Aureispira sp. CCB-E: one gene and its partner. The protein of the gene in region 1 interacts with the protein of each later gene in a pairwise test. Links are inferred from orthologs where the notes say so. Each region holds a gene or a part of one and is shown in the gene's direction. Other genes may lie near its edges.

What was found.
Region 2: the proteins of QP953_RS02570 (region 1) and def interact in binary tests that used the Escherichia coli proteins (3 or more experiments, as listed by UniProt). The link is inferred for Aureispira sp. CCB-E from one-to-one orthologs.

What each region holds. Positions count from the first base shown.
Region 1 is NZ_CP133671.1:669,441-685,837, forward strand. Bases 8,810-11,645 are described here. They hold QP953_RS02570 (aspartate-semialdehyde dehydrogenase), read left to right. Parts: upstream 8,810-9,634; coding sequence 9,635-10,657; downstream 10,658-11,645. Other genes in these bases: QP953_RS02565 (lamin tail domain-containing protein), read right to left, coding at 8,810-9,167; QP953_RS02575 (hypothetical protein), read left to right, coding at 10,798-11,103; QP953_RS02580 (hypothetical protein), read left to right, coding at 11,641-11,645. In the rest of the region: gliding motility-associated ABC transporter substrate-binding protein GldG, read left to right, coding at 1-176; QP953_RS02540 (cold-shock protein), read left to right, coding at 449-646; QP953_RS02545 (iron-sulfur cluster assembly accessory protein), read right to left, coding at 823-1,152; Fe-S cluster assembly scaffold IscU, read right to left, coding at 1,186-1,572; QP953_RS02555 (IscS subfamily cysteine desulfurase), read right to left, coding at 1,651-2,871; QP953_RS02560 (IS110 family transposase), read right to left, coding at 3,335-4,339; more of QP953_RS02565, read right to left, coding at 4,911-8,809; more of QP953_RS02580, read left to right, coding at 11,646-13,137; QP953_RS02585 (hypothetical protein), read left to right, coding at 13,211-15,535; QP953_RS02590 (leucine-rich repeat domain-containing protein), read right to left, coding at 15,619-16,397.
Region 2 is NZ_CP133671.1:4,959,311-4,975,750, reverse strand. What follows is about bases 5,111-7,989. They hold def (peptide deformylase), read left to right. Parts: upstream 5,111-6,206; coding sequence 6,207-6,773; downstream 6,774-7,989. Other genes in these bases: QP953_RS19150 (hypothetical protein), read left to right, coding at 7,896-7,989; QP953_RS19155 (DUF4159 domain-containing protein), read left to right, coding at 6,998-7,639; QP953_RS19165 (YdeI/OmpD-associated family protein), read right to left, coding at 5,345-5,815; QP953_RS19170 (RluA family pseudouridine synthase), read right to left, coding at 5,111-5,306. Also shown: QP953_RS19195 (GNAT family N-acetyltransferase), read left to right, coding at 100-609; 23S rRNA (uracil(1939)-C(5))-methyltransferase RlmD, read left to right, coding at 833-2,290; QP953_RS19185 (Crp/Fnr family transcriptional regulator), read left to right, coding at 2,302-2,874; QP953_RS19180 (DUF6326 family protein), read left to right, coding at 2,997-3,374; QP953_RS19175 (FKBP-type peptidyl-prolyl cis-trans isomerase), read right to left, coding at 3,486-3,944; more of QP953_RS19170, read right to left, coding at 4,278-5,110; more of QP953_RS19150, read left to right, coding at 7,990-8,993; QP953_RS19145 (OmpA family protein), read right to left, coding at 9,080-10,288; QP953_RS19140 (aspartate kinase), read left to right, coding at 11,250-12,524; QP953_RS19135 (hypothetical protein), read left to right, coding at 12,785-13,513; QP953_RS19130 (hypothetical protein), read left to right, coding at 13,791-14,399; chromosome segregation protein SMC, read left to right, coding at 14,694-16,440. UniProt on the Escherichia coli protein: Removes the formyl group from the N-terminal Met of newly synthesized proteins. Requires at least a dipeptide for an efficient rate of reaction. N-terminal L-methionine is a prerequisite for activity but the enzyme has broad specificity at other positions.

The sequences.
Region 1 (16,397 bases):
AACGAGCTTTTGATGAAAAAATGGCAATTAGTATTAAAAAAATACAACTAATAACATTACCTAAATGGCCAATGATAAACCTTGTTCTGCCTTTATTAGTTTTGATTATTTTTGGGCGATTGTACACCTATGTAAGAAGAAAACGTTTTGGAATTCAAAAGAAAGAAGAAGAATAATTACGTCTAAAAAACAGATATTGAACCATAAAATATCCCTAACATTCTTTTCTATAGTGTTAACTAAAGGTTGTTTTTTAGCTTATTAAGTAATAAATGTCTATTAAAAAATAGAAATTTAGAAATAGATTTCTTTCCTTTGTAGAGTATCCACTTGTTTGGATGCCGAATTTTTATTTTTCTATCAATGTTTTCTAGATGTTCAACCCACAAGAGTTAACTCCAATTAAACGTTGTATTTAAGTGCCATTTTGCACACAAAATTTTTTATTATGGGTACCAATACAGGAACAGTAAAGTTCTTTAACGAAGAAAAAGGCTACGGCTTTATCAAAGATGATAATGACAACACAGATTACTTCGTACATGCCAAAGGTTTGGTAGATGAAATCGCTAAAGATGATCGTGTTTCTTACAATCTTGAAGAGGGAAGAAAAGGAGTGAATGCAGTAGGAGTGAAATTGGTTTAATCCAGTTTTTCTACTGAATAGAAATAAAGAACACGCCTTGTACTATTTTGTGCAAGGCGTTTTTTATTGAATTTTTTTATGCCAATAAAAAAAGCTCCTCAAAAATTGAGAAGCTTAGTAGTATCATGAACGACCACAAGAGTGGTATTGGTGTAATTGTCTCTTTTATATTTACTCTACACCGCAAAACTTTCGCCACAACCACAGGTTCTAGAAGCATTCGGGTTGGTAAAATGAAACCCTTTACCATCCAAACCTCCAGAAAACTCTAGTGTAGAGTCAAACAAGTATAAAAAGCTTTTTAAGTCGGTGACAATCTTGACACCATTGTCCTCAAATACTTGATCTTCTGCTTGTGATTCGTTATCAAAATCCATATTATAAGATAAGCCCGAACAACCACCACTCGTTACACTAACTCTAATAAAGTAGTTGTCGTCCAAGTTTTCATTCTTTGAACGAATATGGTTGATTTGTTCTTTAGCACTATCAGTTACAAATATCATAATAAAGAATTGAAAGTATTTTCAAATGTAAATTTACTCAGCGTTTTTACTTTTGTAATCTTTGATTGCTGATTTGATAGCATCTTCTGCCAAAACAGAACAGTGAATTTTTACAGGAGGCAATTCTAATTCCTCAACAATATCCATATTGTCAATAGAAGAAGCCTCATCCAATGTTTTGCCTTTGAGCCACTCTGTAGCCAAAGAAGAAGAAGCGATGGCAGAACCACAGCCAAATGTTTTGAATTTAGCATCTTTGATAACGCCAGATTCTTCGTCTACTTCAATTTGAAGACGCATAACATCACCACATTCAGGAGCGCCAACAAGTCCAGTACCAACATTTTTTTGGTTTTTGTCTAGGGTACCAACATTTTTAGGTTTCTTGAAGTGGTCTAACAATTTATCAGAATAAGCCATAATTGTATTTATTTTAGTGCTACAAAATGGTGTAGCGAGTGATCAAAATTTATGATTGATAATACGTAGTGATTATCATTAGTGTTCTGCCCATTCTACAGAATCTAGGTCGATACCTTCCTTGTACATTTCCCAAATTGGAGACAGTTCGCGCATATGATTTACACCATTGCGAATCGCTTCGATTGCAAAGTCAATATCTTCCTCGGTTGTAAAACGCCCTAAGCTGATACGAAGAGAAGAGTGCGCCAAATCATCACCCAAGCCCAATGCTTTTAGAACATAAGAAGGCTCTAAAGAGGCAGAGGTACAGGCAGAACCTGAAGAAAGCGCAATATTTTGGTTGAACGTCATCATCAAGCCTTCGCCTTCTACATGTTTAAACGATAGATTTGTCATGTGTGGCATTCTGTATTCAGGATGACCATTAAAGACAACTTCTTCAATTTTCATCAATTCAGTCTCTAGTTTGTCTCTCAATTTAGACAAGCGTTCTGCATCAGCCTCCATTTCTAGTTTACAAAGCTCACAAGCTTTTCCCAAGCCCACAATACCAGGCACATTTAGCGTACCCGAGCGCATGCCACGTTCGTGTCCACCACCATCCATTTGAGCGGTTACTTTTACACGAGGAGCTTTGCGAGATACATATAAAACACCAACACCTTTAGGTCCATACATTTTATGAGCAGAAAATGCCATTAAATGAATGCCCAACTCTTTAACGTTAACAGGAATCTTTCCTACTGCTTGAGTAGCATCTGTCATAAACAACACTTGGTGTTTGACACAAATGTCGCTAATTGCTTTCATTGGTTGAACGACACCAATCTCGTTATTAGCAAACATGATAGACACCAAAATAGTTGTAGGACGAATAGCAGCTTCTAATTCTGCCAAATCGACCAAACCTTGGCGATCCACTTTTAAGTAGGTAATTTCGCAACCTTCTTTTTCTAGCTTTTTACAAGTGTCTAAAACAGCTTTATGTTCTGTCTCTAAGGTAATAATATGATTTCCTTTACGCTTGTACATTTCAGCAACTCCCTTGATGGCTAGATTATCTGCTTCAGTTGCACCAGAAGTGAAAATGATTTCACGAGGATCTGCTCCAATCAAATCTGCAATTTGCTCTCTTGCTTTGTCAACAGCTCCTTCTGCAGCCCAACCAAAAGGATGGTTTCTGCTGGCTGCATTTCCAAAATGTTCAGTAAAGTAAGGTATCATAGCCTCAACTACTCTTGGGTCAACTGGAGTTGTGGCGTTATTATCTAAGTAAATTAATTTTTTGTCAGACATTTGTTCTCTATTTGTTATTGTATTTAGATTAAATCTAATCTAGTACAAAAGTAACACTTTTTCAATTGAAAGTGTTCGAGAATAGATCAATTTTTCACGAAGTCTTTAAAAAAAAAATAATTCTAGAAAATACCTTACGATTTTATGACAATTGAATCTTGTTTGTAAAACTAAAACAAGGCTTTGGGATAGGAATAAAATTTTGCAAAGAGAGGCTAAGTAACTTATTATTGATGCTATTTGTATGGTTTGTAATAATAAAATAATGAAAGTTAGAGGGAGCGATGGTGTTTTGATGAAATGTAATTATTAAGAATATTTTTTATTAATATAAAAATAATTGAAGGCAAGCTTAGAACAAAAAAGCTTTGAACCTACTTGGTGAAGAACCTATTTCATGCTTTAAAATTTAAAACTATACATTTTGCATTCTATCTATAAAACCAAATAAAAGAAGCAATATTTAAGCAGCAAATTTTTGAGTATTGATATAAGGCTGCTGCCTATTAATAACCGCATAAACTCTACCCAAAATTTTGTTTGCGATATTATTCAAAATAAGCATGGGATTCTTTCCTTCACTTTCTTTTTTTAGGTAGTAGTTATTTAATTCTCTATCCGCTCTTTTAGCATTGAGAGCACCTATTATTAATAGACTTTTTAATTTTTTATCAGCAAAGGGACTTACTTTTGTCCTGCCTTTTATACTCGTTCCAGATTGAAATGGGAATGGCGCAACTCCCGCATAACAAGCTAACTTTTTTGCGCTTTTGAACTTTGAAAAACCACGAGTTACTATGATCAAATAAGTAGCAATCTGAGGACCAATACCAGGAATACTTTGGACCAACTCATAATCTATCTTAAGTTGACGTTCAGATTTTATAGTGGCTAAGATTGCTTGTTCGATTAACTTCAAGTTCTTCTCTAAATTATTCAAGATACTCTTGCTTGATTTTGTCAATTCTTTAAGCATTTCCTTTGGCAAAAAAGCCTCTAATTCTTTATTGCTCTTATATTTTTTTATAGACTTAACAATCTTTTCTCTTTGAGAATGAAGGACTTTTAGTTTTTCTATTGAAGCTGGGTTGTTTTGACTCAAGCTTAACTTCATTCGATTAAATAAGGTATATTGGGCAATTCTATAAGCATCTATTTTATCTGACTTTCCTCTACTGAGTCCTTTACTCAAGAACAAATCTAAAGGAGATAATTGACAGTAATCAATATCTAGTTCTTCCAATGTACATGCAAGTAAAGAGCTATAGACTCCTGTATTCTCAAAAGCTACTACAAAATCTTTATCTCCTAATTGTTTAACAATGTTTAAAAAGAAAGTCTTAGTTTCTCTTGTTTTGTTAGCTATTGTACAAGCTGATATAACAATTTCATTGGATGAATTAAGTGCTAATAAGTCTAAGCTTAATTTAGATACATCTACACCAATGTAATGGGAATACTTTTTCATAATTTAGATCATTAATTTGATGTTGAATTTCTTTCACGCCTTTAGTAGATCTGCTAATCTATTATTCTATTTGAAGCTATTCAACGAAGGGAGAATGTAGAGGACTAATGCAAAATATAAGCCTATTAGCTTTGCTAGTAAGATAGTTCACCTCTACTTCTCTTTTTTCTAATTATACGACTTTATTTAGTTCATAGAATTACCTGATACAAAGTAAAGGCTAGTACCTTCTATATCAATTGTATTCTTTTTGTGAGATAAATATTTAAGGTGCTTTCATCCTTTTGAGCATTCAATTGAAATAGACTGTCAGCAGCTAACTAAAAGCAAAGCGCTCACGCAGTACCACGAAGTAGCAGCGCAGCTAACTAAAAGCGCAGCGCTCACGAAGTAAACTAATATAAATATGCTTTTGTGTAACTAAGCTTGCGCTCTCACGAGCGTAGCGAGCTAACTAAAAGCGAAGTGATTACGAAGTAGTCGGCTAACTATTAGATAGTTATAACTAAATATGAAACAATAAGTAATTAATTTTTGTTGTTATAACCGCTGATACAGGATCTATAGTGTTTTATTCCATTCGTCCTGCAACAATACACGTTTTTTTGAATCGCTTGACAGTCCCATCGGGGCGGAATATTTCTATCGCCAAGATATGAATGCCAACCCTTGCTTTTTTTCCTTCATTATTGGTACCATCCCATTGCAAGCTGCCCTCTCTAGCCAACAGTTCTCCGTTGATTAAGTTCCGAACCAAACGCCCTGTCGCATCGTATACGTCAATCGTTGCCACATAACCCAAATCATCTACATTGTAATTGATTAATAGGAAGTCCTCATAACCGTCGCCATCGGGAGAAACTGTTTCATTAGGGAGTTGAATTAAGTCGCTCCCATCAATATCATTAGCGTAGAAACTAGAGTTTTGGTAAGCAGGTGTTGCATAACCTACTTTTGTTGCTGCCGAATGCCAATTATTGGGATCATTGGTTGGAGCATCAAAGTCAATACGTTCTAAAGAAACACCATTTTGATCATCAATTAATGGAGAATGATAATCTTCTGAATAATCAAATAGGTCCATTACTTTTGCCAAATAAGCAATTTTTGGGTTGCCTAAACTATCAATACAAGTAGAATCATAGACCGCATATAAAAAGACAGTACCCTCTTTATCGTCATAAGTTGGCAAATCATTTTCAGCAAAGAGTTCTGGGTTAGGGGTATAATATTGTTCTCTTATTTGATCGGCATCTTCTGTAATAACAACATATTCATTAGGAAATACTAGCCAATCTATATCGACAGGACGAGTTTGAACAGAAGATGCAATTGTTGAATTTTTATAGGGAATTGATTGGTTAGAGAGAACGAAGTCGGCTGTATTTAATACTTTATTAGATCTATTGTATAATTCAATAAAATCTTTACCTCCTGTAACAGGATTAAATAGAATTTCATTTAGAATGAAATCACCTTTATTGAGATCTTTAGGAGAAACAGGTAATGCAACACGAGCTGTATTTTTTAACGCAATTGAATTTCCTACACAGTCGGTTACCCTTGAGTTTATTGTTATGATATATGTTTTATTTGAATCTAAATTTCTGTCTAATAAAAGCGTGACACTATTGTATAATGGAGGTTCAATGAACACAGATGTAATGTTGATATTACCATCGTTGAAACTATAATTACTTGCTGTAGCCCCTGCAACGTCAGCGATTGCTTCAGAGAAATAAACTCGGATGCTATCTGGGCTTAAAGGAAATGCTCTTAGCGCATCTGGAGATTGTACATCAGGGGCAGTATTTAACACAGAGTTGGGCGTTGAAGGTGTCCCCCCCAGTAAATTCTCAGATGCTTTCCAATTGTCTGCTGCCTCGCAAGGACGATCAGGGTTAATGCGTTCTAGAGACCATCCCCCATCATCTTTATCCGCATTTTGATACCAAGACAATTCATAAGCAACGGCATCAATCACCTCTCCAGATTGGTCTTGTAAAACCAATTCATCGCTAGTATTTAAATCGGGAAAAGGACTAACAGGCAACACGTGACCAAAAGAAGCAAAACTAACCGTATCGTCACCACTATAAATGGTAACGTATTCACCAGGACCTAAAATAAAGAAAGGTAGTGTTGATGTAACAGAAGAGGCATCTGTAAACGTGAAATTTTCTAAATTAAATGTTTTGTTAGAACGGTTGTATATCTCTACATATTCTTTTTCTGGCAAACCAACAGGAGGGTTAGGGTCCGCCATTATTTCGTTAATAATTAAGTCGTAATGGCTAGCTGCACCAGATTCATAATAAGTCATTGATGTGGTGCCAATACCCATACTGTTGCCAACACAGTCCTCCAAATTATTTAAGGTAATAGTGTAAACGGTTTGATCAACCATATTTGCGCCTAGTGTTAAAACAACTTCATTGTTAGATAAGCAAATTACGGTCACAACAATAGCCCCATTGTCAATGGAATAACTACTGGTTAGGCTTGCTAGGTTTTTATTCAGAGCATCATCAAATTCTATCAATATTTGATTTGGACCATATTGGCGGGTATTGATGACACTTGGAGGTGTATTATCAACCGTATTATCATAAACAGAATTTTGAACCCCAGGAGTACCGCCTGTATTATTGTTAGAAGCAATCCAATTTGCAGATCCCTTGCATAGTAGGTTAGGGTTGATTAATTCAAGTGTCCAGCCACCATCATCTTTATTATTATCTTGATACCAAGTATCATTATATTCCAAACTGTCCAAAGTAGTTCCGTTAGGGTTGATTAGCATTAGTAGTTCTCCACTATTGGTTAGACTTAAGCTATTTATAGGAACAACAGTACCAAATCCACTAAAACTAGCTTGATTAGAAGCTGTACACAAAATTACATATTCTCCTGGTCGTAGGATATGACTTGGAAGAAGGTGATTGCTAGATTCAAACAAGGCATAATTGGCAAGATCAAGTGTTTTGTTACTACGGTTATAAATTTCCACAAATTCCGCATTGGGCAACCCGACTACAGGAGTTGGGTCAGCATGTATTTCTGTGATAATAAGATCTTGGTAACCTGCTAATTGGATTTCGTAGTAATCAAAAGAATCGATTGTATTGGCAAGAATAGTATTTCCAGAACAATCAGCAACATTATTAACGGTTACTATATAATTGGTCAAATCAACCATTGGAGCAGTTAAGGTCAAAAGAACTTCGCTTGGAGGAGAAAAATTGACACTAGAAATAGTCGCATTGCTAATATTATAATTGCCAAGTACATTGGCGTTATTGTCTAAGCCTTCATTAAAGGTAAGAAGAACTTGGGTAGCACTTGTAAAATTAGCATCGACCAACAAGGGACCTTGGGTATCAGGGGTATTATTGTATACCGAGTTTTCTTGCCCAGGCGTTCCTCCTGCTGGGTTGTTAGATGCAATCCAATTAATAGCCCCTTGGCAAATTAAGTTAGGATTAATCAATTCAAGCGTCCAGCCTCCATCGTCCTTAACGGCATCTTGGTACCAACTATCATCATAATCAACACTATCAATCGTTTGTCCTAATGCATTTTTAAAGGTGACCAATTCACCCCCATTAGTTAAAGTCAAGGAACCAATATTGAGTGTCGTTCCAAAAGAGCTATAAGCACTAACATTAGCAGATGCTGTTAAGACTACCATAGAATCGGGAAATAACAAAAAGCTAGGCAAGGTCTTATCACTTCCATCATTAAACAACATACCTCCCAAATCAATGATTTTGTTGGAGCGATTTAGCAACTCTACAAATTCTGCATTGGGTAAGCCAACCGTAGGAGAAGGATCGGCGTGTATTTCGTTGATAATAATATCTTGAAATGTTGCTGCTTGGACATTATAATAAGTGAAATTATCTGTTCCATTAACAATAGCATTGCTATTTAAATCTTCTACACCATTGATGGTAATGGTATTTTGCAAAGCACTAGTTAATGCACTTGTTGTGAGATGTACCAGCATTAGGTTGCTCGCATCTCTAGTTGCCGTGTTGACAGTAACTCCATTGTTGATCGTATAGTTGGTGGTAAGATTAGCAGAGGTCAAGTCAACAACTTCGTCAAAAAGCACGTCTACTTCTGTTGCAGAAATAACCGTTGTTGAACTAATGCTAGGGGGTGTGACATCAACAACTAAAGGAGATATATAGATGTTGTCAAAGAAAAATTTATCGCCTCGGGTAGTTGTATAGGATGTGAAAAAACCAAAATGTGCGCCTGTATTATGAGTGGCATCAGTAAATGTCCCTTCCGAAACGTACGTGTTACCACCTGTATAATCTGCAAAAACTTCCCAAACTCCTGCATTGTCACGAATGATTCTGAAACTTACATTAGGATTGGTTGCAACCGCAGCATTGGTGCCACCAAATATTTTTGTAGAACTGCCCGCATCTACTCTATAGATTTCGATAGAGTCACTGCTACCACTAGAGCCAATTTGAAGGAAGTAACCATTTCCTGTATTACTGAGAGTTGCCTCATCTGATTGTAGGTAAACTCTGGTATAATTGGAAGTAGAAGGGGCGAAATCCATGCGGACATAAAATTCCCAAAACGTAGAGTCTTGAATAGCTGCAGGAGTGCTTAATTCTGAACTAGCTGAAACGCCTAAGTTATCTGTTTGCAACTCGTTCGTTACATTTACAATAAAGTCCGAAGTTGTTCCAACCCAAGTAGGATTAGCAGAAAAATTGCCATCCGAAAAATCTTCTTGAAGGGTTTGTGCTAGGCTAAGATTATTGATCCAGATAATCAAAAAAAGTAAGAAAATGTATTTCATTATACTATTGTTTGTCTATTATTATTGGCTACTTTCTTTTATAAGCTGGGTTGTCAGTATAAAAAGTATAGGAATAAATTAAACCTATTACCAAGTGTATTTTATAGTCTTCAAATTCTAGTCAATTTAAGTAAAAATAAAGACTCTAAGATTAATTGAAGGTTAAAAGTTTGCGAACTTTACAGAAATCCAGATAATTGTACAAGGCTACCTTTTTATTTTTTTATGCAACCTGATAATAATTCGGGGTTAAAATGTACTGCTTCTCAAAAGTATTCTTCCTATCTTTGTTTTATAAAAAAACATTCTGTGACAACCTTCGGGAGGCAGAAAAACTAAAAAACTAAGCTTGCGTCCTCATGACCAAAGGGAACTAACCTTGCGCTCTCATGAGCGTAGCGAATAATAATCAACGGAGTATTATTGTTTATTACTTATTACTTATTACTTATTAAAAAAACAGAATCATGAAAGTAGCTGTTGTTGGCGTCACAGGTATGGTGGGCCAAGTTATGTGTCAAGTATTGGAAGAACGCAACTTCCCAATTACAGAGTTTTTACCCGTCGCTTCTGCACGTTCCGTAGGTAAACAGGTGACATTTAAGGGGAAACAGTATAAGGTAATAGGAATGCAAGAGGCAATAGATAAGGCACCTGATTTAGCTATCTTTTCTGCAGGAGGAAGTACTGCAAAAGAATATGCCCCTAAGTTTGCTGCTGTTGGAACTACTGTGGTAGATAATTCTTCGGCATTTAGAATGGATGCCGATAAACCTCTAATCGTGCCTGAAGTAAACCTTCATGTTTTAAAACAGGAGGATAAGATTATTGCCAATCCCAACTGTTCGACCATTCAACTCGTCGTCGCTTTAAAACCTCTACATGAAACGTACGGCATTGATCGTTTGGTAATATCTACGTATCAATCAATGACTGGCACTGGTGTACAGGCTGTCAAACAATATGAAGAAGAAATGGCAACAGGAACGGCTAGTAATCCTGCTTATCCACACCCCATTTTTCAAAACTGTTTGCCTCATTGCGATGTCTTTTTTGATAATGGCTATACAAGAGAAGAACTAAAACTTGTTAAAGAAACACGCAAGATACTAGAAGATAGTAGTTTAAGAATTACAGCAACAGCTGTTCGAGTTCCTGTACAAGGAGGACATTCTGAAAGTGTGAATGTTAGCTTTCACAAAGATTTTGAAATTACAGAATTAAAAACTATATTAGAAAGTGCAGATGGTCTTGTCGTTGTAGACAATCCTACAAATAATCAATATCCAATGCCATTGGATGCTCAACACAAAGATGACGTTTTTGTAGGAAGAATTCGCCGAGACGAATCGAATGAGAAGACTCTCAATATGTGGGTTGTTGCAGATAACTTGAGAAAAGGTGCTGCTACAAATGCCGTACAGATTGCAGAGTATTTGCTTCACAAAGGATGGCTAACTAATGAAACAAAAACAGCATTAGCTGATTAATAAAGAGTTGGTCTGTTAAAATCAGCGATTATCAACAGACTACTTATGATGAAATATATTATGCTATTCAATGGTTGCTATTAAGTGGAATATGTATTGTATAGCATAAGTTTTGTTCTATGCTCTTTTAATTGAATGAAATGACACCCGAACTAGAGCAAATTCGAGATGAAATAGATGAGCTAAGTGCCTTCAAAGCTGACATTCAGTTTTTGGAGGCATTAGCTAATAATGCCATTTATTGCCTAAGCCAATATCAAAAAAAAGATATTCCTTTCCGTCTCAAGCAGGCTATAGATATTGTTATCACTGATGTTTTAAATACATTAACTAAAGAAGTTGAATGGGCCAAAGAGGAAGTTGATAACGAAGATGCAGAGGAATTTAAAGCCTTATTTCTAAAAGCCAAAAACCAAATCTTAGCCGATATCAATCAATTGTTCTAAGCTTTAATGGTAATGCTTACGACTCTTTAACCTTTCAATCTGAGGTTGCTTTTTTCAATCATTCTATTTGGGAACGTTGCTCTTAATTAGAGATTAGAAAACTTTGTATTTCTTCTACTAATTGAGGAGGGTATCCCATGCCCTAAAGTCACATACCTATCCCTTCCTTTTTTAAGATTAACCTCGACTATTTTTTTACTATATGATGGTATCGTGACAGATGAAATTAGCCATGAATGGAGTCTTTTTTATAGAGTTGAAAGTCCTGAACTTAGCAGAAGTTAGTGGAGTGGATTTATATTTGAATAAAAAATAAAAAAATATTTTTCATTTTTTTGTTCGCTTGATGTGTTTTTAATAGCATGTTAATCAATTGGTTGTGTTTGACTGGGTGTTGTTGCTGTTTCGACATATTTTTTAAAAAGGTATAAAAATATTTTCTAAAAATAGGGGAGCTTTTGTGGACCTAACGACTATAAGGTAAAATAGCACATCAACTAGCTATTGTTCTTATTAAACTTGTGAAAATAGAATATTATGCCAATCAGTATTCCTGTTATAACGAAAGTAAAACCAGCCCAATTAAATCCATTAAAGAGTGGTCAACGACAAATTGCAACCGATAGAAAAGGTGCTATGATGTTGGCGGAATTGCGAGGTAATTTAGATGTTATCTCTAAATCAATTAGAGCCGCAGAAAGTGACCCAGAAGCCGATCCAATAGGTTCTTCCATTTCTAGTCTAATTGTACTAGATTGTAAAACAATTGCCGATCCCAATCCTTCTGATTACTGCGTGTTTTTTCCTGAAGCAAAAGCAGGGTCGTTCAAAAATACATTTAAAGAAATTGATAAAGTTGTCAAAAAGGGAGACAAACAAATTGCAACTTGTCAGGTTGTGTTTAATGGCAAAAAAGAAGGAGAAAACTTAATCTTGGGTATTGAAGCACTTTCTGCTTGTAAGATGAAATTAATGCCTGTAACAAAATGGCTCAATAAATTAGGCAAGCCTTATGGGGTTAAGTTCGAAGCAGGAGCAGCTACCGTTACAACCAATGAAACTGCCCCTAGTCCTGAAACAGCAACAACAGAAAGCCCCAAAAAAACAATCCTAGACCAATTGGTAGAGCGTTTGGAGGCTGTAGAAGCAAGTCATATCAATAATCCTAGTCCTGATACCTTACAAACATGGAAAGGCTTGTTAGGAAAGTTTAAAAAAGTAACCATTCAGCGCCCAGATGATAGTTTGATACAGCAAACATTTCAGGAATGGTTAGCCAAATTTAAAGCAGCTCAAAGTGGCAATCAGGAACAAACAAACAACAATGTACCACAGGAGGACGATGAAGCAACAATGGCCTTGAGAGCAAAAGTACAAGAGTTGGAAGATCGTCTGAATGCGGCAAAAGCCAACAGTTCTCTCAATCTAGAAGAATTGGTTAATGAATATAGCTTCTTGATGGGAACATGCCAGCAAATTGCCGCAACACCGAATTATAAAGCAATTTTTAAGAGAGTAGGCGATTTGAAAAAGCAATTCTCTAGCGTGTTGGATGGAGCAACAGCTGAAATTATGAATAATCAAGAGCTGAAAAAAGAGCTGATGCGCCAAATTAAAGAAGCGGCCAAAGTTGGGGCAGAATTCAAAAATGAAGCAGAGCGCTTGTGGAATGAGTTCCGTGATTATACGAAGACAATTGCCTCACCATTAGAGGCTAGAGCAGCATTAGAACAGGTAGAGAAAAAGATACAAGCGTTTCAGAAAAAAGTAGAAGAACGTTCTAGAGGTTTGATTCTGTTATCTAAAAAAGCAGGTGTTGGAAATGCGACTAAAATTTCAGAGCACATGACGGCTGTACGTAGTAAAGCTACCAAAATGAAAAATGCCATACAAGCACAACTTAAAGAAGCGGATAAAACCATCCAAATTATAGAAAAATTGATGGAGGAATTTAACAAGACATTTGATGCTTCTATCCAAGCAAAAGTTGTTCAAGCGATCAATGATTTTAGAAAAATTACCTTTGAAATTTAATTCAATTATCCAATTTATTCACAAAAATAATTAGCAGACAAGCACTGCTGTTAACGATAAAAAATATAAAATTATGCCTTTTGATTTAGCAGAAAATAACATGAGAACCTGTAGAAGGGTCGTAAATGCAATAGATAATCACTCTATTTTTGTAACCTACCCCACTGTAAATGACTTTATTTCTAGACAAAATGATCTTGTACAATTGGCAAGTTCGGAAGCAATTCTTATCTCTAAGTACAATGGAATAAAATATTATAGAGATTGGTTGATAGAGAATATAGCTGGCAAAATTGATGCAGGGGCTGTCCAAAAAGGAAATAATGATTTGGAGTACACGACTAACATCACCAATGCCTTAGGAAATCATCCCAAGCCTGTCGACGAAGGAAATCCAGTGGTAGGGGCAGCTATAAATTTGTTGGTTGCTGAGATTAAGCAAAAAGCAGCTAATATAGAAGCTGAAAATAGAGCCGATGCCTTGGCTCGTTTCCAAGACTATGTTATTGCTGAAATGAATCGAGCATATGCTGGTGATTATGCCTCAGGGCAAGAGGAGGCAACAATGGAGGAAATGTATAATATTGATGTACCAGCTGCACTAGGAGCGTTTGCAGACCAGTATGATACCGCTAGCTTTCTTAATGCAATGAAGGAGAAATTTGGAGAGGATGCTAAGGCAATAGATGGTTTACATAAAAGACAAATGAGGGAGCTATTGAGCGATGGAATTACCAAAACTCCTTTTTGGCAAGGCTTTCCTAGTGATTATGATTTGTTGGCAGGAGATGGTTTATCCGACAAGAAAAAGGTGGAGCAAGTGCTTTTAAAAGGAAAAGCCGACCCAATTGAATTTGCCTTAAATAAAATTAGAACCAATCCAGTTGGATATGGAATTGAAATGGAGACAGGAGAAAAGACGGTTCAATTGGAGGGCGTTAATAATGATATCGCTAATAAGGGAATCATTTTGCCCGAAGATGTGATTCGGATAAGCTTTCATAATATAGAAGGAGATATTAGAGACAGTTTGCAAGCATTTATAGATATAATCGTTGCGAATAGTGCTGATGTACAGGATTTGCTCAATGCTCCCAATTATCAAACGTTAAAGAATGGCTTAGATGATTTTGCCCCCGAAATGCAAACGTTTATATGGATAACTTGGAGTCAAAAAAATTATGAACTACTAATTAATAACATTAAGGGAATTAAATTGCCTCCAAAAAATAATTACACTTATGACAATACGGGGCATGTGATTATTAACTTGGTTGATGAAGTTCATAAATTAGGATTGCACCCCTCGGTACATGATGAAGCTGCCATGAAGTATTTGTTAGATCATGGTGTTAGAACCTTGCCTACACAAGATGATACGGATGTAATTAATATTGCAAAATTTGTAGTAACAGAGCGATACGCTGATTTTTGTGCTGCTAAAAACATTGAAGGTAAGGCAGTAGCCATTGCCAAAACATCAGCTTTATTGGCGACTGTCAATAGTATCGTAAGAGCAGTTAAGGGATCAGAGGGGAAACTAAATGATGCCTTAAATGCCGAACCAAATAATGCGGAGGAAGCATTGGATGCTGCTAAAGATGGCTTTATTGAACTATTTAGTATTGGAGATGTACTTGCAGATTTTGCTTTAACTGTTACTGGTCTTAATATTGCCAGTGCTGTTGCTACCATTCCTGGTTTTGTTAATGAAGCCAAAAAAGCAATGGATTTGCGTCAAGAAGCGAAAACGGAAATGAATAAGTGGACAGAGGAGCTGGAGAAACTAAATACTGCAATGGAAAACGATGCGAATGTTCATGCTGTTAATTTGCAAAACAAAGTAGATTACGAGTCAAAGATTTTTGCTTTAGGAGTTGTCTTAACTAAAAAGCTACGCCAATTTATTTGGGATATTGTTGAAATCCTAAAAAGAGTGTTGGCTATTTGTTCTACAATCCTAAAAATAACAGGTGTTGGAGCAGTTGTAGGGTTCTCTTTAGACCTTATTAAAACTACTATCAATGCCATTCAGCAATCTTACTTTTTGGGTAGAGCGATTTACAAAAAAAGAAAAGGAACCAAAGGACTTGACCGTCGTGCTGCTGCCGATCAATTTGTAAAGGATTGTTTTGTTGGGGGAGAGCGTTATGCCGCTGAAATTATCGTTAAGACAGGTGCTAATTCAAAGGTTAGCAACGAAAATATGAAGGTGATTACAGATCCAGATGCTTTTTTACTTCAGATAACCGAAATGTCGCATAATAGCCCTCAAGAGTTGGCTGCTTGTAAAAGCGTCATTCTTACAGATCTATTTAAGGCTTTGTCATCAAAACCAACAGCGACCCTTAGCCGCCTACTATTCCCAGGTTCAGGATTTATTAAGAGTTTTGCCTAATAGAACATAGCTAGTATCTATTGGTGAGGCTATGGAGATGCCTATTGCTCCATAGCCTTTTTTTATACCATTTAAGCGATCAATTATTGTCTAGCTTTTACTTTTTCTATAAATTTTTTTAGACGCTTAGCATCTTTAGGAGGGCATTGATTAGATGTTTTAACATTCAGTGATTTTAAGTTGTTTAGTTGCTCTAGCTCTTTGGGAAAATTAGTGATAGGGTTGCCCATAAACCAATATTCTAAAGCACTCAATTCACCAATACAAAGTGGCACATTCGTTTCGGCTATTGATAATGTCAATCGTTTGAGTTTTTGTAGTTTTCTAAGTTCTTTAGGAAGTGTGGTAACATTGATTAGAAATAACTTTAACTCTTTTAGATGCGTTAAGTTTCCGATTAAAGCGCTCAGTTTTCGGATTCGATAAGCGGTTAAATCTAATTTTTCAAGCTGAGTATTTTGAAAGATAGAATAAGGTATTTTAGTGCTGCCTTCAATGTTGAGGATCATATGTTTAAATCCTTTCAGTTTTAAGTAGTCTTCTTCTTTGAATCGATGTCCTTTTAAGCGAATCGTGCTAACTTCTTTTGAAATTTCCTCAACAGCAGGTGGTATGTGTTCTAAATACAATCCATTGACCAAACGATTGTGTGGCTTAAATTCCAATTCTTCGTAACGATTGATATAATCTCGAATGACACAAATAGAAACTTTAGAAGACATCAGGCAAAGTCCTTGTGCTTGAGTTTTTCCAGAAGCTCGATAAGTTGCATAAGCCAATAGATCCAAATCCCATCCACTAGAGCGTGCTAATTCTCTTAAGAATTGTGTGATTTTTTTATCTTCTTTAATTCTATAAGCTT
Region 2 (16,440 bases), 4.3 Mb from region 1 along the record:
CTTACTTATATTAAGTAATCATAGACATAAGTAGAAAAACAAAAGCTGTCTATATTTTGTTACTAATTTTGTCTTTCTACTTACTAAAATTAAGTACTTATGAATATTACATCAGTTATGTTTGCCACCCCTGAATACGATCAGTTGGTAGCCATGCGTATTGAAACGCTTTATGAACCTCTTAATGCTGAAATTACAATCGAAGATTTTGCAGAGGAATACAAGGATGTACATTTGATGGTTCAGAATGAGCAACATGTTTTAATTGGTGCCATTGTAGCAAAGGTTTGTGAAGAGGAAGATGAATTTCTAAACAAGCGTAAAATTTGTTTGCTGCGTCAGGTTGTCGTTCGCAAGGATTTACAAGGAATTGGAGTGGGAAGAGATGTTTTGGAATCTATTGAAAAGTTGTTGATAGAAAAAGGCTATAAAGAAATTCGTTTGTATGCTCATGTAGGTGCCTTAGATTTTTATACAAAGTTTGGCTACACTAAACATGGAAAAGAATTTACGGGCAACGGTATTAAGCAACATGTTATGAAGAAAAAAATTCAGAAAAAATCTGAAAAATTAGACAAGTTGGAAGCTGTTGGAACGGCTTATTCTTAATTGTTTGGTATTTCTAAAAAAAACGTTGACATTGCTGATGTTGTAGAACATCAATTTGAAATTTAGTTGATAATAAAAGTAGAAAGTAGCTGGTATTCTTACAATATCAAGAGACTACTTTCTACTTTTATTTTTTATTCAGCGCGCATTGCTTATTTTTGCTACTCCCAAACAAAGCTTAGGGAAGAAAATAGATTAGCAAAAAAACATAGAATTATAAAGAGTGGATACAAATACAGTAAAAATAAAAAAAGGAGCGATTTTAGAAAACGTTCAAATTGAGGATGTTGCATTTGGTGGTGAGGGCTTGGCTAAATTAAAAACAGAACATGGAGATTATGTTTTGTTTGTAAAAAATAGCTTACCTGGGCAATTGGTTCATGCAAAAATTGTTAAAAAGAAAAAGCGATTTGCAAAGTGTAAATTGATAAAAGTAGTGCAGCCCTCCAAGGATGAAATAAATTTGCCTTACCAACCCATTCCTGGTGCTCCTTTTGCTAGGTTGCCAATCGAAAAACAGGAGCAATACAAGGAGTCTTCTACCTTGGAAATGTTCAAGCGATTGAGTGGAATAGAGGAAATTAAGGATTTGTACGAAACTTACATCAGTTCTCCACTTGTATGGCATTATAGAAATAAGATGGAATATTCTTTTTCTACGCTAGTTTCAGAGTTAGGAACAGGAGAAGAGTCGGAAGGCTTTGCATTGGGATTCAAACGGAGAGGACAATGGTGGGCTGTCGAAAATTTGGAAGCAGATTCGGGCTTGTTTGATGCACAATTTGAAGGGGCAATGCTTTCAATTCGTCAATATTGTGAACAAACCAATTTGCCACCTTGGAATCCTGCCAAAAGTGAAGGTTTCTTTCGATTTTTGGTCGTTCGAAAGAGTTATGCACATGATGAGTTGTTGTTTAATTTGGTAACGACCAGCTCGAAATTAGAGCAGTTTGATAAAATGGCTTTTGTTGATTTACTAAAAGGGATTTTAGGCGAACGCTTAGCAGGAGTTATTCATACGATTAACGATGAAATTGGAGATGTCGCCAAACAACCTGCGGAACAATCGACACTGTTGTATGGCAAAGAAAAAATTGTAGAAAACATCTTGGGCTTGGATTTTGAAATTAGCATGCAAAGTTTCTTTCAAACAAACCCTAAATGCGCTGAAAAATTATATTCTAAAGTAATCGAATACGTTCAAGCAGGGATGGAGCATTCGGGAACAACCAATGCTGTTGCTATGGATTTGTTTTGCGGAACAGGGACAATTGCCCAATTACTAGCCAATGATTCAAATATTGACCAAGTGATTGGTGTTGACATCGTAGCAGAAGCGATTGAAGATGCAAAAGAAAATGCCAAACGAAATGGTATTGACGGCATTCAGTTTTATGCCGCAGATGTGCGCAAGTTCTTGTTTGATTATCCTCAATACAAAGGAAAGATTGGAACGATTGTATTGGATCCACCGAGAGGAGGGATTGTTCCCAAAGCTTTGCAACGAATTATTGAGTTGGGGGCAAAATCTATTGTATATGTCTCTTGCAATCCTTCTACACAAGCTAGAGATGCAGCAACCTTGATGGAAGCTGGTTATGAGCTAAAGCGATTTTGTTTGGCCGATCAATTTCCTCATACAGCCCATATCGAAAGTATTGCTTTATTTGAGCGCCCTTAAACTTAGATACTATGGAAGCAGCCTTATTTCAATTTTTAGCCAAACACATCGTATTGACAGAAGAGGAGAAAGTTGCTTTGTTGGATTTTGATCTATTTAGAACGTATCCGAAAGGACATATTTTACTTCATGAAGGAGCATTTGCTCAAGCAGCTTATTTTGTTATCAAAGGCTGCTTGAGATGCTATTATTTGGACGAAGGAGAAGAAAAAACAACCGCTTTTTATATGGAGGAAGAAGGTGTTACGCCAGAAAGTTTAATTAATCAGAGCCCTTCTACGTATTATATTTCTTGTGAAGAAACGTCAGTTGTGTTGGTTTCAACTCCTCAAATGGAACAAACCATTTTTCAAAAGTTCCCGAAATTTGAAACACTATGCCGAATCTTGTCTGAAAAAGAACTTGCCAATCAACAAGTCGCTTTTGCTAAGATGTTTAACTCCACTCCAGAAGAAAGGTACTTGCATTTGATTAAAACGAAACCTCAATTATTACAAAGAGTCCCTCAGTATCAAATTGCCAGTTATATAGGAATTAAGCCAGAATCATTGAGCCGCATTCGAAAACGACTTAATGATAAATAATTTTCGTTCTTAACTCAAGTCAATTTATTTGACCAAATGATCCCTTATCATTGTTCTATTTAACAGTACTTCGTTAAAAATTAGACCTAACGAAGCTAGAATTTAATACTAAATATAGAACAATGGATGTAAAAATTAAGCTTTCGACTTTGTGGATGATTTTGTTATTCAATATGATTTATGCAGATATCTATAGCATTATAATAGAACTTGTGCATGGAGGTATTCTAGATATACCAGGAGATGTACATTTTATCATGGCGATAGCAGCTATTTTGACCAACATTCCCATCATAATGGTTTTTCTTTCAAGGTATTTACGCCCTGTTGCCAATCGTCGGGCTAATATTGGAGCTGCATTATTTACAATATTATATATTATTGGTGGAGGAGATACCGCATGGCATTATCTGATAATTGCAAGTATTGAAATTCTCTTGCTTGTTATAATTCTTGTTACCGCTTGGACTTGGAAGGAGGTGGAAGATAGTGTGTTGTAGGTGGTGTCAAAAAGGACTCTAGTAAAAAAAAAATGCCTAGGCTGCTCTTATCACAAAGAACCTAGGCATTTTAAAAAATTAACGGAGTAATATTTTTAAATAAGCATCAACTTAATTCTGAACAGCGAGTAGTTCGATGTCAAAAACCAAAGGCTCGTTAGGTCCAATAGCACCCGAACCCGAAGAACCATAAGCTAAGTGGGAAGGAATCAATAATTTACCTTTTCCACCAACTTTAAAATAAGGAATACCATATTGCCACCCTTTAATAACATTGGTTAGCGGGCTTGTAAAAGGATTGCGCCCAATAGAGCTATCAAAAACAGTTCCATCAAGGAGTCTACCGGTATAGTGAACCGTGACCGTGCTGTAAACACCACTTGGTTGATCTCCTGTGCCCACAACATCCATGGTGTAATATAATCCATCTTGTGCCTCAATAACCGTAAGGTTGTTATCTTGAATATATTGTTGGATGCGTTCTTCGTCTTTTGATCGAATGTCTTCGCTACAGCTAGTAAATGAGTAACTTACTATTAATAATACAAAGAGTGAAAATATTGCTTTCATAATAATTTATTTGATTCTTTGGTCAGTTAAATGGTCATCTATTAATTTTAGTTATTTAATGCTACCACATGATTTGCCAAATGTGGGTTTACTCAATAGTTCGTTGAAACCACGGAGTAGCAGCGCAGCTAAACTTTATTAGTTTATTGCATGAGTGCTGCGCAGTTGATAATCAATAGGTTATGTCTTTGTTGTGTTTTGTGTTAAAAAAAATGATTATCAAACTAATATAAATGTGCTTTTTTATCTTTTTGGTAAAAAAGTAAACAACTAAGCGATAGCGATCTCACGACCGCAGGGAGCTAATCAACGAACTACTATTTACTAAAAGAGCTATTTTAATACCAATCTTCCTTGCGTGTAAGCTCGCCAGCGTTCCAAAACAGCACTCATGTCTTCTGGAAGTTCAGAATCTTGCCCAACAAACTGCCCCGTAGACGGGTGTATTAAACCAATTGTTTTGGCATGAAGTGCTTGTCTAGGGAGTAGCTTAAAGCAGTTTAAAACAAAATGTTTGTACTTGCTAAATACAGTTCCTTTAACGATTTTATCACCACCATATTCAACATCACCAAACAAAGGATGTCCGATGTGTTTAAAGTGAACACGGATTTGGTGCGTACGACCTGTTTCCAATCGACATTCTACTAAGGTAACATAACCAAAGCGTTCCAAAACTTTGTAGTGGGTAACAGCGTGTTTTCCACGTTCTCCATCTGGATAAACTTGTCTTAATTTGCGATGTCTTGGATGACGATCAATGTGGCCTGTAATCGTGCCTTCGTCCTCTTCAATATCTCCCCAGACCAATGCTTGGTAACGACGTTCGATACTATGATCAAAAAATTGTTTAGCAATATTCGACATAGCTTCTTCTGTCTTAGCGACAATCATTAATCCAGTGGTATTTTTATCAATTCGGTGCACAATACCAGGTCGCTCGTTGTCCTGAGTAATTGGAAGCCCTTTTAGGTAATGCACCAAGCCATTGACTAAGGTTCCATCGGCATTACCAATACCAGGGTGAACGACTAATCCCGCAGGTTTGTGCAGAATCAAAAAGTCGTTGTCCTCATAGCGAATATCCAACTCCATTTCTTGAGGAGTTGGTCCTCCTTCTGTTTTTTGTTTTTTCCAGCGGACGGTAATTTTATGCCCAGGTTTGACCTTGTGGTTGCTTTTGATATTTTTCCCATTCACCATGATCCAACCATCATCAATGGCTTTTTGCACTCGATTTCTCGTTACATTTTCGAGCCTGCCCATTAAGAACTTATCAAGTCGAATGGGTTCTTGTCCAGGGTCAGCGATAAAGGTTTGTAGGAGATAAACTTCGTTGTTGATTATTTTTTCTTCTTTCATAATCTTGCAAAGATACGCATTTCAGTCGACTACTAAACCTAGAAAGGAGTTTTTATTTCTTTATTTAATAATTCTATAGTTTTTAAGGCGCGTCGTTCTTTGGTTGTTGCTCGTTTAGCCTGATTGATATAGTTGGCGTATTCTTTTTGGCAAGTATAGGAAAGTTGTTGATAAAAAGCCGCTGCTTTTGGAGCTTTTGCAAATGCTTCTTGTAGTTCAGGAGGAACTTCTACCACTCTAGGAGCAGTGTCTAGTGATATTGAGGCTTGTATATGATCACCAACTTCCTTATTGAGTTTGTTTCGAATGTCTTTTCTAACAATTAGAATGTGATTAACTGTTCCCATTCGAGAGAGTGTACCCCTATAGGGTTCTTGCCCTTCAAAAAGTACACTTACTTTAGGTCGCTTTGCACCAAAAGCTTCTTCTACATCAAAGGGGATTTCAATATAAGCACCTCCCTTCGATGTACTTTGAATAATAGCTGTAATATTGTGTGATTTTATCATAAATGTTCGTTTTGTTTAGCATAAGTAATCGCTCAGAAAAAATTATATAAAAATAACCTTCTTTTTGCACTACTCTTCATCGAAGCATTTTGTTTTAGCCCGCTAAAGCTGCACTGTTTCTCTTCGATTAGCACTAAAAATAAGTCTATTTTTTAGCTATATTTTTTTCTGCCCACTTACTTAGTTACTACTATGTGGTACTTTATGAACTGTTTCTTTGTACCTCGTCTAAGTCTCTTATTTTTATAACTTATCTTTTGTTTTGATGGAATAATTAATGGACAAATTGTCACTAACAAAAATGTTCTTATATTTGCAGTCTATTTTGGACGTTGTAAAAAACAAGATTCCCAAAATAATGTTATTCTTTCTAGAAAATTAGTACAAAAAAATGAAATTACCAATATACGCTTACGGTCACCCTATTTTAAGAAAAGAAACAGAGGAAATTGATGAAAATTACCCAGATTTAGAAAAATTATTAGAAGATATGTTTGAAACAATGTATCATTCTAAAGGAATGGGCTTGGCAGCACCTCAAATTGGTCGTAACATTCGCTTGTTTTTGGTAGACACGGAGCAGTTGGATACCGATGATAGAGAAGAGGAAGCAGAGGAATTTATTAAAGAAGTTTTTATCAATCCAATCATTTTGGATGAGTCTGGCAAAAAATGGGAATACGAAGAAGGTTGCCTAAGTATACCTGATGTGCGTGGGAACGTTTCTAGAAAACCCAAAGTGAGAATTGAATATTACGATGCCAATTTTGAATTGCAAGATAAAATTTTTGATGGAATTACAGCGCGTGTTATTCAACATGAATACGATCACTTGGAGGGCATTTTATTTGTAGATTTGTTGAAACCTTTAAAAAAGCGTTTTGTGAAAAAGCGCTTGGATAAAATTCAGAAAGGACAAATTCAAGCAGATTATAAATTGGTTTATGCCAAAAAATAAAATAATAACTCTGTTAGAAAAAAATTAAAATCTTAGTAATAAACACAAATTGTTGCTAAGATTTTTTAGTTTAGGAATTATTTGAATGCTTTTTGTAGAGCATTGAGGGCGAAATTGCTAAAGAACTAGAATACAATAGTTTGTTGAAACAATAAAACAGCATATAGATAATTAGAGAACGACTAAAAATATAGAATATGAAATATATAAGCTTATTGGTAATCATGATCGCCATAGGTGTTTCTTTTTCATTTAAACCGATGGAGGAAGCTCCTGCACTAAAGTTTGGTTTATTAAAATACAACGGAGGAGGGGACTGGTATTCCAATCCAACCGCTTTGCCTAACTTAGCGAAATTTTGCAATGAAAAATTGCACACGAATATTGATCCTAATTATGAAACTGTTGAAGTGGGAAGTGCAGAGATTTTTAACTATGCTTTTATGCACATGACTGGGCATGGAAACGTCGTTTTTTCGGATGCTGATGCAGAAAATTTGAGATTGTACTTACAGTCTGGGGGCTTTTTGCATATTGATGATAATTATGGTATGGATCCTTTTGTTCGTATCGCAATGAAACAAGTCTTTCCTGAATTGGATTGGGTAGAGCTACCTTTTACGCACGAAATTTATCACAAGACGTTTGAATTTAAAACGGGAATACCTAAAATTCATAAACATGATGGCAAACCCGCACAAGGATTTGCTTTGATATGGGAAGGTAGAGTGGTTTGTTATTATAGTTATGAAACAGATTTAGGTGATGGATGGGAAGATCAAGAAGTGCACAACGATACCGAAGAAATGCGTACCAAAGCACTTCAAATGGGGGCTAATATTGTCCAATTTGCTTTTGAGCAATAAAAAGAAACGTACCAAACTATATCGTGGAGCTACATATATTTATGTTAAAGAATTACTTAAAATAATTGTTGCCTAGTAACTTGCAATAGTTCGTTGAAACCACGCAGTAGCAGCGAACCGAGCTGTGCGAGCTCATGACCGCAGGGAGCTACCACGAAGTAGCACCGCAGGTAACTAAGCTTGCGACCTCATGACCGCAGGGAATAATCAACGAACTACTAAAATTGTATATCGAATTTTATATAAAACCATAATTATGCAAAAGCTAAAATTTGGAGCTTGCAGTTTTCTTTTTTTGTTATTGGCGTTTTCTTCTGTAGGACAACAAATTACAGCACATAATGAATTCCGTAGTACAAAAGCTCAAAAAACAATTCCTGTTGAGGATGACTTATATTTAAGAATTAGCCTAGAACAGCCTTTAGAGCAATTGATCAAAGAGCAAGAAGGGGACGGTCAAGATGTCTATGGGGTGCTTAAGATAGACTTTGATGGCTTAGAGTTCTTGACAGATGCATTTGCCTTAGGATCAACTAAAGCTGCTTCTATTGATGAGTTTGATGTAGCTTTAAGTGTTAATATGAAGGAATTCCATGCTTTGGCAATGGACTATAAGGATAGTTGGGGACCTAAAGATGATTTATTACTTTATGTGTTGTCTCAAAAAAATAATCCACTTGTTACATGGATGAGAGCGGTTGCCGCACGTGCGCTGCCTGTTCATACACATTCCATAAAAGTGGCATTGTATGTAATGAAGGATAAAAAAGAGCCTTATGATCTAGCCACGCCTTTGGCAACGGGAAGCTTTGATCTAACAGTTGGTAAAAATGCCTTGTTGCCTTTGTATGGAACTAAAATTCCTGCAATGTATCAACCCGTTAAAGACAATGGTTTGATAGATGATTTGCATCAAGAGAATGTAACCAATATTTTGTGGTCGACTCAATTTGTTCCAGTCAAAGATGTGGATAAAAAGCTGCTTCAATCGACGTTTAAAACAGCAGAAGAGACCGTTTATGGTCGTATCTACCTGCCTAAATCTATTCAAAATCTGAATAGAGGTGTGGGGGAAAGCAAATCATGTTCGTACACAACGCACTATTATATAGATGGAGTATTGATAGAGTCTGTTGATGTAGAATTAACAGCTTCTATTTGTGAAAAAGAGACTTCTTTGCCTATTGTGTTGTGGGGAAGAGATTCAAACAGTGCTTCCAAATTTAGAACAAAAATCCAAGAATTAAAAGCAGGAGAGCATACTGTAAAGGTAGTGGTTGATTTGAAATACAAAGAAGGAAACGAATCCCGCACACTGCCCTTGGCTAATTCGGTTGTTAAATTAATCAAGTAGGAAGTTTGAATATGAATAATAGAGAGCAGCCCTGTTAATCTTTGATTAACAGGGCTGCTTGTTAGTGAGGTGCAAGCGCACTAATATCACTTGTTATTGGTTCGCACCGAAATATCTGTAATAATGATTTCTACTCGTTGGTTTTGCCTTTGCCCAGCTTTGGTTTTGTTGTCGCCAATTGGTTGTCGTTTACCGTAGCCTTTATAACTCATTCGATCCAAGCTAATCCCTTCTCTTTTCAGATAATTGACTACATTTTTAGCACGTTGTGTCGATAAACGATCGCAGTAGTCATCAGGAGGCAAACCATTTGTATGACCGCCTATTTCTAATGCTAAATTGGGGTTGTCTTTTAAGAATCGATAGAGTTCTATAAGCACTTTTTCTCCGTTATTGGTAATTGAAGAAGAGTCTGCAGGGAAATAAAGTTTTTCTAGGCGGAATTTGTGTCCTACCTTTATGTCTTTGCTATTAATGTTATCGGGTTCAAAATTTCCTTTATCTATTGTTTTGATGTTCTCTGCCGAAACATTTGGTTTCCTATTTTTATCCAAAGGATCTTCTTTGGGAGTGGTTGTTTTATCTTGTGGTTTAGGATTGTTTTTGGGAGGTGTATTATCTATTGGTTCGTTGATAGCAATAGGATCTGTTGGAATTTCACAAGAAAAAATTTCAGAAGCGTTATCAATCAATACATTGCCATTATACCAAGAAAAAGTAGGTGTTTTGTAGTATGCTTCGATACAAATATAGTTATAATCACCATCTTTAGGATTAAATTCAAAGTCATAACTTCTCCAATCAACATGATCAATAGGATCTTTTAATTCATCTAACAATTCTGCCCGATCACAGTAGCTGTTTCCTCCCCAAATTCTCAAAACTAAGCCTTTGTTAAAATTAATAGGTTGACTTTGGTTTTTACGTGTCGGACTCATATAAATTGGTGATTTGCAAGCATGCAAACTAAATTTATAACAAGAGCCTTGCTTTAGTGGATCTGTCAATCGTTGCGCCACGGCTTCCCATGTTTTGTTATCTCGACTAACCAAGCCAATATAAGTTCTACCGTCTTGGGCAGGACGTGTTACATTAAATCCACCATAAGGCTGAACATCTGGAGGAGATTCTTGGCTGTGACCACAATCTGCCCATCCATCAGGAGTACGACCAGGACGAGGCTGATCTTCAAACGATGGGTTTTCTAAATAAATAACTTGGGTTTCTTGTGCTGCACAAGTATTAGAGATAACAACAAGTATGATTGAAAGTAGTATGATTGATATTTTATACATATACAAATTGGTCTTTGTCTTTTGGAATGATAACAGTAAAAAACACTTTTAGTTTATGAATACTTTACAAGAAAATTATGTCAAATGGGCGATTAGGCATGATTAAGAATGACCCTCTGAATTGATTAAAATGAAAAAATAATACTATTCGTAGTTCTTTCTCAATACAAAAAATCCCCAAATGTTATTTATTGATTCTAAAAATATGCCAAATATAAGGATCTTCAAATCCCTTATTCTGACTCCATAACTCTAAAGCAATAATTTATTGACGCACTTAATTTTTTGTTTCTTTTTATGTTGAAGCTTTGAGCTTGCAAAGCTATTATAGTTCACCATATTGGATTAAAAGGAATTAAAAAATAGATACTATTTGATAGTACTATTCTATTGGGTACAGAATTGGTTTTCAGTATTTTTAAAGAAAAAAAACTTATTGTAAAAAAAATATAAAGGTAACACAAATCTAAAAATAAAAAATAGGTATGCCTTATCCTCTACAAGCGAATAACAAATTTTTAAGCAAAAGTAACAAAGTTCTTAACGCTATTACAATCAATTCTACAAATAAATACTAGAAAAAGATTAATGCTTCTTTTTATAAGATGGACTGTAATGAATTAAAATCTGTACGGGCTTTTTTTTTCAAAAATGTAAGAAAAAATTGAGACTTTATACATTAAATCTATCTTTGAGTAGTCTTAAGGAATAGTGATCATAACTATTTACTAAAGTGCCTACATCATCAATTTTAAATAGGTTGATGGGAGTTATTAATTTAATTAAGTAACAGGCAAAAATATTAGGTAAATCGAAAGGTGACTTTTTTGCTTTACTAAACATTCTATCATTAATAGTCCGTTAATGATCAATTGCGCAGCACTCGTGAAACGAAGCTCCTGCAATAACTGATTTAATTTGATTTTTTAGCGGGCGAATAATCGTACAAACTAATTTAAAAATGCGAGTATTTAAATTTGGAGGAGCATCTATCAAAGATGCTGAATCAATTCGAAATGTAGCCAGTATTGTGCGTCGTTTTCCTAACGACCAGTTAGCTATTGTTATCTCAGCTTCAGGCAAGACCACCAATGCAATGGAATTGGTTTTGAAGGCTTATTGGGAGTGGGATATAAAACAGATGGAAGCGTGTTTAAATAAGGTAAAGGAGCATCACAAAGCCTTGCTTGAAGGTTTGTTTGATAATACAGATCATCCTGTTTATAGTGAGATACATGATATTTTTATTGACTTGCAATGGATACTAGAGGAAGAGCCACAGGATGAGTTTGATTATCTGTATGATCAGATTGTAAGCGTAGGGGAGTTGCTATCAACAACCATTGTTAGTGCTTATTTTAATGAAGTAAATCTAAAAACAACTTGGTTGGATGTTAGAGATTGTATTCAGACAGACAATACTTATAGAGATGCCAATATAAATTGGGAAGAAACAGAGCGAGCCATTCAAGCAACGGTGCCAGCTTTATTAAAAAAAGGCTTGGTTATAACGCAAGGTTTTTTGGGAGGAACGACAGAGAATTTTACAACTACTTTAGGACGAGAAGGTTCTGATTTTACAGCAGCTATTTTTTCTTATTGTTTGAATGCGCAAGATATGTCAATTTGGAAAGATGTACCAGGTGTGTTGACAGCAGATCCTCGGTTATTTGATGATACGACATTAATCGAACAACTTTCTTATTCAGAGGCGATTGAGATGACCTATTATGGAGCACAAGTTATTCATCCTAAAACTATTCGTCCTTTACAGAATAAAAAAATTCCTTTGTATGTCAAGTCTTTTGTGCATCCCGAAGGAAAAGGTACGGTAATAGGGGCTTTTGATTTGGTTCAATACCCTCCAATGATTGTTGTTAAGAAGGAACAGGCTTTGCTAAGAATAATTTCTAAAGATTTTTTCTTTGTTGATGAAACCAAATTTGCAAAACTCTTTGAAGCATTGGCAAAACATCGCATTAAAGTAAATATGACCCAAAATACAGCATTAGCTTTTTCTGTTTGTGTGAATGATGACCCTGAAAAAATAAAGGCATTAGTAGCTGATTTGGAAATGGACTATGAAATTGAAAAAACAGAAAATTTAAAATTAGTAACCATTCGCCACACCTCAGAGGCTCTTTTGGGACGAATTGTAGGAACACGTGAAATTTATCTAGAAGAAAAGATAGGGACTAATATACAGTTGGTTATGAATAAAGCAGAAATTCTTTAGCTGGATTAGTCAATTATACCACCAGAAAAAAAATAATAAAATACAAAAAACGGAATCATTTTTGACTCTTCTTCGTTAAACTGTAGTGTCAAAAAAATGTAAGAACATAAAAGGTCAAATATATTGACTATACAATAACAAAATGACTGTAAGTGAATGTCTATAATAAAAAACAATATTATACATCATTTATCGTTTTAGAAACAGAACTTCTCTAGAGGTCGTTTTTTTACCCAAAATAAAAAACATATATCTTAAGTATGAAAAAAGCAATGCTATTTCTTGCACTATTATTAACTGTAAGTACCACGTTTGCACAAAAAGAATCTGACAAAACATTAGTAAAAACAATGGATCCTAAGGGAACTTCATCCATTAACTTTGATTTTAGAAACAAAGGGATTGAGTCTACACCTTGGGATGAAGGGTTTATTCGTGTTGAATTAGAGATTACAGCCAATTTTCCAGAAGCTGTTTTGGCACAATTAGTAAAAGCTGGGCGTTATACGTTGTCTTCTGAAATTGATGGCGAGACATTTATTATTAAAGCTAAAAACCTAGATAAAGCTGTTTCTATTGGTGGGACAGATTTAGACGATCATGTTCGAATTTTTATCAAAACGCCTGGATATTATGCTGTTTCGGAAGGAGTACTTCAGAAGAATTTCCCTGGAGGAATGGTGGAAGCTGTTGTTGGTCGATCAGAAAATATGAAAGAAGCAACAAAGATGATTAAGGAAATGCGTCAAATTAAAGAAAAGGTGGACGTACAATATCGCTTTGTGTATAAAAAATCTAAAGATGCCCAAAAGGATAACGAAGCAAGCAAAGCTAATCCTGCACTTTCTAAAGAAGGAGAAGCAGGCAACGCAGGTTTTATTCAAGGCAAGAAAAAAACATTGACTCCAAACTCTACTCTAAAAGAAGTGGAAGCTATGTATGGAGATATTATTATTGGTGGAATGTCATTGAATGATTTTGAGGACTAATAAAAACGCCACTAGCAAAAGCACTAGTTTGTTACGCTGCTACTGCATAGTTTCAACGACTGCGAAGTAGCAGCCTAGCTAATTATTGCAAAAGTTAACAATTATAATTTTTTCAATTCATTTTTTTTCTCTATTATAACAATTCCTTAATAGAGAAAGAGCCCCTTTTTTGATGAGAATAGATTTAAATGTTAGGAATGCTATTCTTGTTATCCTGCTAAAATCCACACCTAAATAACTTATTTTTGACCATTCCTAAAAATAAAACTTCAACAACATGAAAGTATTTTCTTTTTTATTCGCTCTTCTTTTTACTACATCTACTATTTTTGCTCAAGACTCTGACAAAACTTTGGTGAAAACTTTAAATCCTGAAGATTGTCCTAATGTACAAATTGACATTAAAAACAAAGGAATGGAGTCCGCACCATGGGACGAAGGTACTATTCGAGTAGAGTTAGAAATTAAGGCAAATGTTCCAGATGCAATTTTAGGACAACTGGTAAAAGCTGGTCGTTATTCAATTGATGGTGGAAAAGATGGAGAGGTGTATATAGTTTCAGCACCTAATTTGTCTAAGTCTATTACAATTGGTGGAAAAGACCTAGAAGAAGAGATTAATATTACGGTTAAGACACCGGGGTACTTTGCTTTGAATGATGCAGGTATATTGTCTAAAGAAATCAATACAGAAACAATTGCTGCTCGCTCTAATAATGCTGAGGAGGCTGCCGAGATGATTAAAAAAATGAAGGCAATTAAAGAAGATTTGAATATGGAAGTTAAGGTGATCTCTACTTCTAAATACAAAGGAGAGGTGGATTTGTCTAAATACAAGTTAGTTATAGATGGAAAAGAGGTAACTGCCGATCAAATCAAGTTTTAAGATAATTTCTTTTGAGACAACAGTAATCTATTTGTTGGTACCTTTGACAATGTATTGGCTTAAAAGGAGGTGCTAGACAATCATAAAAAATTATAGATACACGATACCTTTGAGTATCTTAAAGTCATTTTCAATATTAGATTGGAAATGACTTTTTTTATGCTTTATACTGAAATGTCCTTTTAGCTGATTATCTTTACAGGCTTTCAAAAAATAGAGCAATTTATAGAATCTTTAAAGTAAGGTTTGTTTGAGTTAAGTTGCTGAGAATGAAGAATGTTTAATCATAATTAAATGCGTTTAAAAAGTTTAGATATAAAAGGCTTCAAGAGTTTTGCTGATCGTACGGTAATTAATTTTGGAGAAGATGTTATTGGAATCGTAGGTTCTAATGGTTGTGGGAAGTCAAATATTGTAGATTCCATTCGTTGGGTGTTGGGAGAGCAAAAAACAAGTCAGTTGCGCTCGGAAAGCATGACTAGTGTTATCTTTAATGGAACCAAAAGTCGTAAAGCATCTGGCTTGGCAGAGGTAACTTTGACGTTTATTAATGATAAAGGTATTTTGCCTTTGGAATACCAAGAAGTTTCTATCAAGAGAATTTTGTACAAAGATGGGTCTAGTGAGTACCAATTGAATGGTGTGAAATGTCGTTTAAAAGATATTTCTAACTTGTTGGTAGATACGGGTATGGGATCTGATTCTTATGCGATTATTGCGCTGGGGATGGTGGATGATTTGTTGCAAGACAAAGATAATTCGCGTCTTAAATTGTTTGAACAGGCGGCAGGTATTTCTAAATACAAAACAAGAAAAAAGGAAACGTTTAGCAAATTAAAAGCCACAGAAGCTGACTTGTCTAGGGTGGAGGATTTGTTGTTTGAAATTCAAAAAAACTTAAAGAGCTTGGAACGTCAAGCGAAACGAGCCAAACGCTATTTTGAGCTAAAGGACGAATATCGTCGGCTAAGCTTGGAATTGAGTTATTTTAAAATATCAGAGTGTAAGACAGCTTATAAAACACTGGACAAACAAATTGATGAGGAGCGAGAAAATAAAAAGGCTCTAGATCAGGAAGTAATTCAATTGGAGAAACGAGTAGAGCGAGAAAAAAATGGCAATGTGGAAAAAGAAAAGGCATTGGCAGATGCTCAAAAGCAATTGAATAGTTTAGTAGGAAAAATCAAAGGGAAAGAAAATGATAAAAAGATTCTGACCCAAAAATCGTTGTTCTTACAACAAAATAATGAAAAATTAGATGAACGTATAGCCTCGAATAGAAAGAGAATTGCTGAGACAGAACAAAATATAGAGCTGCAAAGCGAACAACTAGATGAGCAATATAAATTAGGAAAGGAGTTGAGTAGCCAATTGGCAGAAGCTAAGGAAATTCTAGAAAAAATTCGCAACAAACATGGCAATGTCAAGAAAGAATTAGAAGCATTTTTGGTAGAGCAAAAAACATTAAATAATGCGCTTTTTGAACAGGAAAAAAAGGCAGCTGTTTTGCAAAATCAAGAAGAATCTGCTTCTAAAAGTATTGAACGCTTAGAACGAGTTTTGGAGCAAAGAACTTCTGAAGTAGCGGGCATTACGGCTCAAGCTAGTCAACTTGCCACTGCCCAACAAGAGCAAGAGACTACTTTGGAAGGGTTAAGGGCAGCAGAGGCACTACGAAAAAAGCAATTGGAGGAAAACGAACAGAAACTGGAAGTTGCAAAAGAGAGTTTGAGTGGCAAGAATCGCAATTTGGATTCAAAACGAAACGAATATAAATTGCTTAAAAGCTTGGTAGAGAATATGGATGGGTTTTCAGAATCTATCAAATTTTTAAGCAAAAATCGTTCTTGGTCAGACAATGCGCCTTTACTATCAGATGTATTTTATTGTCAACCAGAGTACAGAGCCGCTGTTGAGAATTACTTAGAAGCTTATTTGAGTTATTATGTTGTTCAAAATTTTACGGAAGCGTTGCAAGCAATTGAGCTGCTAGATCAACATCAAAAAGGGAAAGCGAATTTCTTTTTGATGGAGCAGTTTC